Linked DNA regions of Noviherbaspirillum saxi. The protein of the gene in region 2 interacts with the protein of the main gene of each other region in a pairwise test. Links are inferred from orthologs where the notes say so. Each region holds a gene or a part of one and is shown on either strand. Other genes may lie near its edges.

Region 1 (3,010 bases), on a different replicon or contig from region 2:
TTCGGGCACTCGGTGCGACGGCACCGCGATGAAGTAGCGGCGTTCAGGCATGTTTCCTTTCACCTTGATCTACCGGTCGAGAAAACCTATCCGCTCAAGCGCAACGTCGAGCGATTTCCCTATGTACCTGCCGATTCCAGGCGGCGCAATGAGCGTTGCGAAGAGGTCTACAACATCCAGGTACAGGCTCTGGTTCAACGCCTGTCGGCCTCCGGTATATCGAAGGTGGTGATCGGCGTATCGGGCGGACTGGACTCGACGCATGCCTTGCTGGTCTGCGCCAAGGCGATGGATCGCCTTGGCCTGCCGCGCACCAACATCATCGGCGTCACCATGCCGGGCTTCGCTACCAGCGACAGGACGCTGCTGCAGGCGAGGCAGTTGATGGAAGTTGTCGGTTGTTCCGCCAGCGAAATCGATATCCGGCCAAGCTGCCTGCAAATGCTGAAAGACCTGGGACATCCGTATAGCGAAGGCAAGGAAGAGTACGACATCACCTTTGAAAACGTACAGGCCGGGGAACGCACCAATCATTTGTTCCGCATCGCCAATTTCCGCAACGGGATCGTGATCGGAACCGGCGACCTGAGCGAACTGGCGTTGGGATGGTGCACCTATGGTGTTGGCGATCATATGTCGCACTACAACGTGAACGCCAGCGTTCCCAAGACTCTGATCACCCACCTCGTGCGCTGGGTCGCCGAGACCGGGCAGATCGGCAATTCCGGTTCTGACGTGCTGATCAATGTTCTGGATACCGATATCAGCCCTGAGCTTGTGCCCGGCAAATCCAGCAATCGTCCCGAGCAAAAGACGGAAAGCGTGATCGGTCCGTATGAGCTGCAGGACTTCAATCTCTACTACACGCTGCGGTTTGGATTCGCGCCGACCAAGGTGGCGTTTCTCGCGCTCTCAGCGTGGGGCGACCGCGAGGCGGGCCGTTGGCCGGAGGAGGTGCATGTCACCCGTAACGAGTATGACCTGGGAGCGATCAAGCGCAACCTCGGCATCTTCCTGCATCGATTCTTCAAGACCAGCCAGTTCAAGCGTTCCTGCGTGCCCAATGCGCCCAAGGTCGGCTCCGGCGGCTCCTTGTCTCCGCGCGGAGACTGGCGCGCTCCCAGCGATTCGGAAGCCACGGTATGGCTGGACGAGTTGAAGAATATTCCCGAGCAGTGAGTTTCGGCGGTCCGTATAGGCGTGACTATCGGGACAAAGTCGATGTAAGAAGGTATTCTCTTGCAATTGCCGCAGGATTTTGTGAGTGACTTATCAAAGAAGGAGCTGTTATGAAGCTGATTACCGCAGTCATCAAACCTTTCAAGCTGGACGAAGTGCGCGAAGCGCTTGGTGAAATCGGCGTGACCGGCCTGACTGTCACTGAAGTAAAGGGATTCGGCCGTCAGAAAGGCCATACCGAGCTGTACCGTGGTGCGGAGTATGTGGTCGATTTCCTGCCCAAGGTCAAGATCGAGGCAGTCGTCGACGACAAGCAGGTTGAGCAGGCAGTCGACGCGATCATCAAGGCGGCCCGTACCGGCAAGATCGGCGACGGCAAGATCTTTGTGCGCGATGTCGAACAGGTGATTCGCATTCGCACCGGTGAAACAGGACCGGACGCGGTTTAAGATAGCTTTCAGGAGCGGTGTGGAAGGGTAGTAAAAGCGTAGTGACGAGCTCGCGGATACCCGCCATATCCGCCGCAGTTCACTTGAGGTCCGCTCTTCGGTTGACTTTAGCTCATCCGGATCACTCCGAGACCGTTTTACAGGCGTTTCCAGCTGGACTGCCTCACTCCAGCCGCACACCCCGATGCCAGGTAAGCAGCCGCGCCACCACAATGGCGAGCGCGCTGGTCCATAAAGAAAAATCCGGCGGAACGCCGGTTTTTTGCATCAGCAGATACATCCAGCAGCCGCCGAACGAACAGATTGCATAAGGCTTCCCGTCGCGCAGCACCATCGGGATTTCATTGCAGACGATATCGCGCAGCACGCCGCCGAAGATTCCAGTAATTACTCCCATCATCGATGCGATAAAAATCGGCATGCCGGCTTCCAATGCCTGCGACACGCCTACGATGGAGAAGAGACCAAGGCCGAGCGCATCGGCGACCACGATCAGACGCTCGGAAATAATCTTGCGCAATGTCCGAATGGCCGGGACGGCAACCAAGGCAAGCAGGAAGATCAGGATTGCGTATTCCTGATGGGTCACCCAGAACAGCGGCCGCTTGTCGAGCAGGATGTCGCGCAAGGTGCCGCCGCCAAATGCAGTGATGAACGCCACGGTAAAGACCCCGACCACGTCCATCCGCTTGCTGCGCGCTTCGATGAAGCCGGAAAAGGCGCCCACGAGAATGGCGAGGATCTCAAGGATCTTGATCAGGGACATGCGAGGCAGATGAAGTGGCCGATGTCCGCATCATACTGGGGAAGGGTAGGAAAGCAAACCGGCGTGCAACGAGGAGCCTGCCTGCCCTGGCGTGCATGAAGAAGGCGTAATCGCGATAATGCTAAGCCTTCAGCAACACCACCAACGCGCCCGCTCCGCCGTCAGCCGCACGCGCCTGGCAAAAGGCAATGACCTCTTCTTTTTGCACCAGCCAGCTGCGCACCTTGCTCTTCAGGACCGGTTCCTTGTTCACCGAGCCGAGACCCTTGCCATGGATCACGCGCACGCAACGAACGCCGCGCTTGACTGCATTGCGCAGAAACTCGGCCAGTGCTTCGCGCGCCTCTTCCCGGCGCATGCCGTGCAGGTCCAGCTGCGACTGGATCACCCAGTGGCCGCGCCGCAATTTGCGCAATGTATCAGGACCGATGTTACTGCGCGCATAGCTCAGCGCTTCGTCGGTATCGAGCAGGGTGTCGACATTAAATTCATCGGAAAGCGATTCGGCCAGTGCGGCCTGTTCGTCGGCGAGGTGCTGGCGTGCGATCGGCAGCGGGCGTGCCGGAGGGGATTCCGCCTTATCGTGGGATGCCAATGGCGCAACTTCACCGATGGA
Region 2 (3,279 bases):
ACGGTGACGCGACGCGCCTGTTCGGCACTGGCCTGACGTTCGACGGTGATGCGCTGATGCGGCAGCACCTTGCTACCCAGTTCGGACACGATCTTGCCGTCGACGCGTACCCAGCCGCGTTCTATCCATTCGTCGGCTTCGCGGCGCGAGCATAAGCCGAGTTCGGACATGCGTTTGGACAGGCGGACAGGTTCAGTCATGGAAAATCACTATAAAAATTGGATCAGATCCGCAGCGCGTCCAGCAAGTCGGTTTCAAGCTGGATCTGGCTACGGGCATTGTTGAGCGTCGGACCGTCCACCAGGAATACGTCTTCCACGCGTTCGCCCAGTGTCATGATCTTGGCGGTATGCAGGTTCACCCGATATTTCGCCAGCACATTGGCAATCGAGTACAACAAGCCGGTGCGATCGTTGGCCGAGACCGAGAGCAGATAATACTGACCGCGTTCGTCCGGACGCAGATCGACGGTGGGTGTGATCGGAAAAGTCCGCGACAGGCGCGACAAGCGGCCCACTGTCGGCGGCGGCAATTCGCCTTGCGACTCCAGCAGGCGGGTCAATTCGTGTTCGACCAGGCTGATGATGTCGCGATAGCTGTTGGCAAATGCCGGCTCGATGACCAGAAAGGTATCAAGCGCATAGCCGTTGCGCGTCGTGTGGATCTTCGCATCCAGGATGCTGAAATTCTTGCGATCGAAGTAACTGCAGATGCGGGCGAACAGGTCGGGCTGGTCTTTCACATAGACCGCAACTTGTACACCTTCGCCTATCGGGGCCAGCCGGCATTTGACGACGGGCGAAGGACTGTCGGTCTTGTTGTACAGCGAACGCGTCTGCCAGGCGATGTCGGCCGCTTCATGGCGCAGGAAATAGGCGACATCGAGTTGCTGCCACAGCAGCTGATGGGCGTTTTCCGGCAAGCCGTACAACCGCAAGGTCTTGAGCGCCGCATCCTGGCGGTTCTTGAGTTCGTGATCGGTGGACGGATCTTCACCGCCCAGCACGCGTAAGGTTATCCGGTACAGGTCTTCGAGCAGCTTGCCTTTCCATGCATTCCAAACCTTCGGGCTGGTGCCGCGAATATCGGCGACGGTCAGCAGATACAGTGCCGTCAGATGCCGCTCATCCCTGACCACATTGGCAAACGCACGGATCACGTCCGGATCGGACAAGTCCTGTTTCTGGGCGACCTGTGACATCGACAGGTGATGCTCGACCAGAAATACCACCAGTTCGGTTTCTTCCTTCGACATTTCATGATCTCGGCAGAACTTGCGCGCATCGGCCATGCCGAGGTGCGAGTGATCGCCGCCGCGGCCCTTCGCGATATCGTGAAACAGCGCGGCGATATACAGCAGCCACGGCTTGGAAAAATTCGCCATCAGCTGACTGCAGAACGGATATTCGTGTGCATGCTCCGACATCGTGAAGCGACGCACATTGCGCACCACCATCAGGATGTGCTGGTCGACCGTATAGACATGGAAAAGGTCGTGCTGCATCTGTCCGATGATGCGGCGGAAATTGGGTAGATAGCGACCAAGAATGCTGGTCTGGTTCATGCCGCGCAAGGCATGCGTGATGCCTTTCGGCGCCTGGATGATCTGCAGGAACAGTGCACGGTTCGCCGGGTCGCGGCGGAAACGGCTGTCGATACGGAACCGCGCATGCCAGAGGGCGCGCAGCGTGCGCGCAGTCATGCCCTGTAGTTCCGAGTGCTGGGCCAGCAGCAGGAACACTTCCAGCATGGCGGACGGCGTCGCTTCGAACGTATCGTCGTGCGCAATGTCGATCAGGCCATTGACTTCGTTGAACCGTTCATTGATAGGCTGCGGCGATCCCGGCACGGGGAACAGCTGCGCCTCGATGTTCTGCAACAGGATGGTATTGAGCTGAGTGACCGCCTTGGCTGCCCAATAGTAATGCTGCATCAGATATTCGCTTGCGCGGCGCGTTTCGGTGGTCTGGAAACCGAAGCTTTCCGCAATCGGTGTCTGCACATCGAAGACCAGCCGGTCTTCGCGGCGGCCGGTGTGGATATGCAGCCGGATACGGATATCCTTGAACGCGCGTTCCTTCTGCGTCAATTGACGCGCCTCGGTGGCTGTGATCAGGCCGCGCTCAGCGAGCTTGCGCCAGGAGTCGCCCAGGCCCGCTGCTTTTGCAACCCACAGGATGACCTGCAGGTCGCGCAAGCCGCCCGGGCTTTCCTTGCAATTCGGTTCGAGGCTGTACGGCGTATCTTCGTACTTCACATGGCGCTGCCGCATCTCCAGCGTTTTCGCCTGGAAGAAGGCTTGCGGATTGATGGCGGCGTTGCAGCGTTCGCGCAGGAACTGGAACAGCTTGCGGTTGCCGGTAATCAGGCGTGCTTCCAGCAGGCTGGTCTGTACCGTGATGTCGGCGGCCGATTCGGTCAGGCATTCATCGACGGTGCGAATGCTGTGACCGATTTCCAGTCCGATATCCCAGAACAATTGGACCAGTTCTTCCAGCTTGGAGCGAAGCGCCTCGTCGGCGGCCGCATCCAGCAGAATCAATACATCCACGTCGGAATGCGGGAACAGTTCGCCGCGGCCGTAACCGCCGACCGCGACGAGTGCCGCGCTTGCCGGCAGTCCTATGCTTTCCCAGGCGTGAATCAGTGCCGCATCGACGTTCTGGCGCAGGCGAGTCAACAGCTGCTCAGGCTTGCCATCGGACTGGAATGCGGTGATGACCGTCTGACGCTCTTTTTTCAACTGCTCCTTGAGCGTCAATGCAAGCGATACCATTGTCAGGCTGTAACGGGACTGGAGTCGGCGGATTGTTGGATGAACGCGGGAGGCAAGGGCATGCCCGGCGACACGGTCAACACTTCATAGCCGGTTTCTGTCACCAGCACGGTATGTTCCCATTGTGCCGACAGGCTGCGGTCCTTGGTCTTGATTGTCCAGCCGTCGCCCATTTCTCGGATGTCGCGCTTGCCGGCATTGATCATCGGTTCCACGGTAAAGATCATCCCGGCAACTAGTTTCTCCAGCGTGCCGGGACGGCCGTAATGCAATACCTGCGGTTCTTCATGAAAGACCTTGCCGATACCGTGTCCGCAAAATTCGCGTACGACGCTATAGCCGGCTTTCTCTGCATGTTGCTGGATTACATACCCGATATCGCCCAGATGTGCACCCGGCTTGATCTTGGAAATGCCAAGCCACATGCATTCATACGTGATGTCGGTCAGACGTTTCGCCAGGATCGAAGGCTCGCCCACAAAGAACATGCGGCTGGTGTCGCC
Region 3 (3,110 bases), on a different replicon or contig from region 2:
TTCATACCGATGGCGTGCCGGATGATGGCTCACGCGAGTCACGCCAAGTCTGCGCAAACCGGCTGCCGGCCTTACGGTTTTTTGAGCTGGACTTCCAGTTCGGCTACCCGAGCTTCCAGCGCTTCCAGCTTGGCACGGGTCTTTGCCAATACCTGTGCCTGAATATCAAACTCTTCTCGCGTCACCAGATCGAGCTTGGAAAAACCCTGCGTCATCATTGCCTTGACGTTCTTTTCAACGTCCTTCATCGGTGAATTCTCGATGGCCTGGTTGATCTTGCTTTGCAGATCATTAAAAAAATCGTTCTTGTTCATGGTCAATCTTCTTTCAAAAATTCGCACTTGCTTGGTGCGTACCGTTTCGGTGCGCCTCAGCGTGGTGCGATATGTTGGTGCACGTCGCCAAACCCAGTGCGTTTACTTGCCGAAGCTCCATAAAATGGAAAGTTTGATAACGCAATTGTGGCATGAAAACGGTGGCATGAGTTCTGCTAAGTAGTTGGGGAAATGCAATGCCACGAATTTTTCTTCACCTACAAAAAGGGAACGACATGAAAAAAATGATTCTTGCTGCCGCGGTCTTCGCTGCTTGTGCGACGTCTGCCTCGGCACAGCAAGCCGCCCCGGCAGCTTCCGATCATACCTTTACCGGTAACCTGACTCTCGCAACGGATTATCGTTTCCGCGGCATTTCCCAGACTTTCGGCAAGCCGGCAATCCAGGGCGGTTTCGACTATGCGCACAGCAGCGGTTTCTATGTCGGTAACTGGAATTCCAATGTCAGCGGCAACCAATATCCCGATGGCGCCAGCATTGAGATGGACCTGTACGGCGGCTACAAGTTTGAAGTCATGCCGGACCTGACCGCCGATATCGGCTTGCTGAAATACTACTATCCCGGCGTTCGTATCGGCGGTATCAAGGCCGATGCGCTGGAGCTCTACGTCGGCGCGACCTACAAGTGGTTCTCGGCGAAGTATAGCCATGCAGTCAGCGACGAATACTTCGGCTTCACCAATGCCGATGGTTCCTATTATCTGGACCTGAACGCCAACTTTGAAGTCGCCGACAAGACTACGCTGGGCTTCCACGTCGGTCGCCAGAAGTTCAAGAACTCCGGCGCGTTCAACTATACCGACTACAAGCTTGGCGTCGCACGCGACGTCGGCTTTGCCACAGTCGGCCTGGCCCTGGTCGGTTCCAATGCCGATTCCGCTGTGTATACCGTTTCCAACACCAGCGGCACCAAGCGGAAAGACGTGAGCAAGAATACCGTCGTGCTGTCGCTCTCCAAGACTTTCTAAATCTCTTAGGGGTTCATCATGAAACTGATCACCGCCATCATTAAACCGTTCAAACTGGACGAAGTGCGCGAATCTCTTTCGGCGATCGGCGTGCAGGGCATTACCGTCACCGAAGTCAAGGGGTTCGGCCGTCAGAAGGGCCACACCGAGCTGTATCGCGGCGCGGAATATGTCGTCGACTTCCTGCCCAAGACCAAGATCGAGGCAGCCGTGGACGACGCTATCGTCGATCGCGCGATCGAAGCAATTGAAAGCGCGGCACGCACCGGCAAGATCGGCGACGGCAAGATTTTTGTCTACGACCTGCAGCAAGTCGTCCGTATCCGTACCGGCGAGACCGGCAAAGAAGCCCTCTAAGGAGATTTTGATGAAAAAATTAATTGCAAGCTTCCTGGCGACCAGCACGCTGCTGTTCGCGGTCGGCTTTGCGCAGCCAACGCTGGCTGCAGACGCCCCCGCGGCAACGTCCGAACCGATCGTGCTGGCGCAGGCAACTGCCCCGGCCGCCGATGCCGCAGCGCCGGCAGCAGCAGCTCCGGCTGCGACCGCACCCGCCGCCGCAGCAACACCGGCCGAAGCGGCAGCACCGGCCGCCGCACCCGTCCCTAACAAGGGCGACACCGCATGGATGATGATGGCCACCGTACTGGTCATCCTGATGACGATTCCTGGCCTCGCCCTGTTCTACGGCGGCCTGGTGCGCACCAAGAACATGCTGTCGATCCTGATGCAGGTGTTCATGATCTTCTCGATGATCGTGGTGTTGTGGGCCATTTACGGCTACTCGCTCGCGTTCACGGAAGGCGGCAGCTTCATCGGTTCGTTCGATCGCCTGTTCCTGAAAGGCATCACGCCGGAATCGGTCGCCGCGACCTTCAGCAAGGGCATCGTGATTCCCGAGTTTGTGTTCGTCGCGTTCCAGGCAACCTTTGCAGCGATCACTTGCGGCCTGATCGTCGGCGCATTCGCCGAACGCATCAAGTTCTCGGCTGCGCTGCTGTTCATCGTACTGTGGTTCACCTTCTCCTACCTGCCGATTGCGCACATGGTCTGGTTCTGGCCTGGTCCGGATGCCTATGTCGACGCAGCCGCTGCCGAAAAGGCGACAGCTGTTTCCGGCTGGCTGTTCCAGAAGGGCGCGCTTGACTTCGCTGGCGGTACTGTGGTCCACATCAATGCCGCGATCGCCGGTCTGGTCGGTGCTTATGTGATCGGCAAGCGTATCGGCTACGGCAAGGAATCGATGGCACCGCACTCGCTGACGCTGACCATGGTCGGTGCATCGATGCTGTGGGTCGGCTGGTTCGGTTTCAACGCCGGTTCGGCGCTCGAAGCAGGCGGCACCGCTGCGCTCGCACTGGTCAATACCTTGCTGGCAACAGCTGCGGCAACCCTGTCCTGGAGCTTCGGCGAATGGATGGGCAAGGGCAAGCCTTCGATGCTGGGTGCGGCTTCGGGGGCGGTTGCAGGTCTGGTCGCGATTACTCCCGCAGCCGGCTTCGTCGGCGTCATGGGTGGCCTGGTAATCGGCCTGCTGTCCGGTATCATCTGCCTGTGGGGTGTCAATGGCCTCAAGCGCATGCTGGGTGCGGATGACTCGCTTGACGTGTTCGGCGTGCACGGCGTCGGCGGTATCCTCGGCGCGCTGCTGACCGGCGTATTCGCGGCTCCTTCGCTGGGCGGCACAGGCATCTATGACTACGTTGCCAACAAGGTTGCCGCAGAGTACTCGATCGCAGGCCAAGTCTGGATCCAGTTCCAGGGCGTGCTGACCACGGTGATCTGGTCTGGCGTTGTGGCCTTCATC

Evidence for each region.
Region 1: the proteins of D3871_RS18430 (region 2) and D3871_RS06170 interact in binary tests that used the Escherichia coli proteins (3 or more experiments, as listed by UniProt). The link is inferred for Noviherbaspirillum saxi from one-to-one orthologs.
Region 3: the proteins of D3871_RS18430 (region 2) and D3871_RS02305 interact in binary tests that used the Escherichia coli proteins (3 or more experiments, as listed by UniProt). The link is inferred for Noviherbaspirillum saxi from one-to-one orthologs.

What each region holds. Positions count from the first base shown.
Region 1 is NZ_QYUO01000001.1:1,294,944-1,297,953, forward strand. The notes cover bases 105-2,958. They hold D3871_RS06170 (P-II family nitrogen regulator), read left to right. Parts: upstream 105-1,289; coding sequence 1,290-1,628; downstream 1,629-2,958. Other genes in these bases: D3871_RS06165 (NAD(+) synthase), read left to right, coding at 105-1,179; D3871_RS06175 (trimeric intracellular cation channel family protein), read right to left, coding at 1,792-2,394; D3871_RS06180 (Smr/MutS family protein), read right to left, coding at 2,516-2,958. In the rest of the region: more of D3871_RS06165, read left to right, coding at 1-104; more of D3871_RS06180, read right to left, coding at 2,959-3,010. UniProt on the Escherichia coli protein: P-II indirectly controls the transcription of the glutamine synthetase gene (glnA). P-II prevents NR-II-catalyzed conversion of NR-I to NR-I-phosphate, the transcriptional activator of GlnA. When P-II is uridylylated to P-II-UMP, these events are reversed.
Region 2 is NZ_QYUO01000002.1:562,196-565,474, forward strand. The notes cover bases 1-3,123. They hold D3871_RS18430 ([protein-PII] uridylyltransferase), read right to left. Parts: upstream 2,777-3,123; coding sequence 224-2,776; downstream 1-223. Other genes in these bases: D3871_RS18425 (pseudouridine synthase), read right to left, coding at 1-200; map (type I methionyl aminopeptidase), read right to left, coding at 2,779-3,123. Also shown: more of map, read right to left, coding at 3,124-3,279.
Region 3 is NZ_QYUO01000001.1:470,150-473,259, forward strand. Bases 37-2,990 are described here. They hold D3871_RS02305 (P-II family nitrogen regulator), read left to right. Parts: upstream 37-1,321; coding sequence 1,322-1,660; downstream 1,661-2,990. Other genes in these bases: D3871_RS02295 (accessory factor UbiK family protein), read right to left, coding at 72-314; D3871_RS02300 (TorF family putative porin), read left to right, coding at 551-1,303; D3871_RS02310 (ammonium transporter), read left to right, coding at 1,671-2,990. Also shown: more of D3871_RS02310, read left to right, coding at 2,991-3,110. UniProt on the Escherichia coli protein: Involved in the regulation of nitrogen metabolism. Regulates the activity of its targets by protein-protein interaction in response to the nitrogen status of the cell.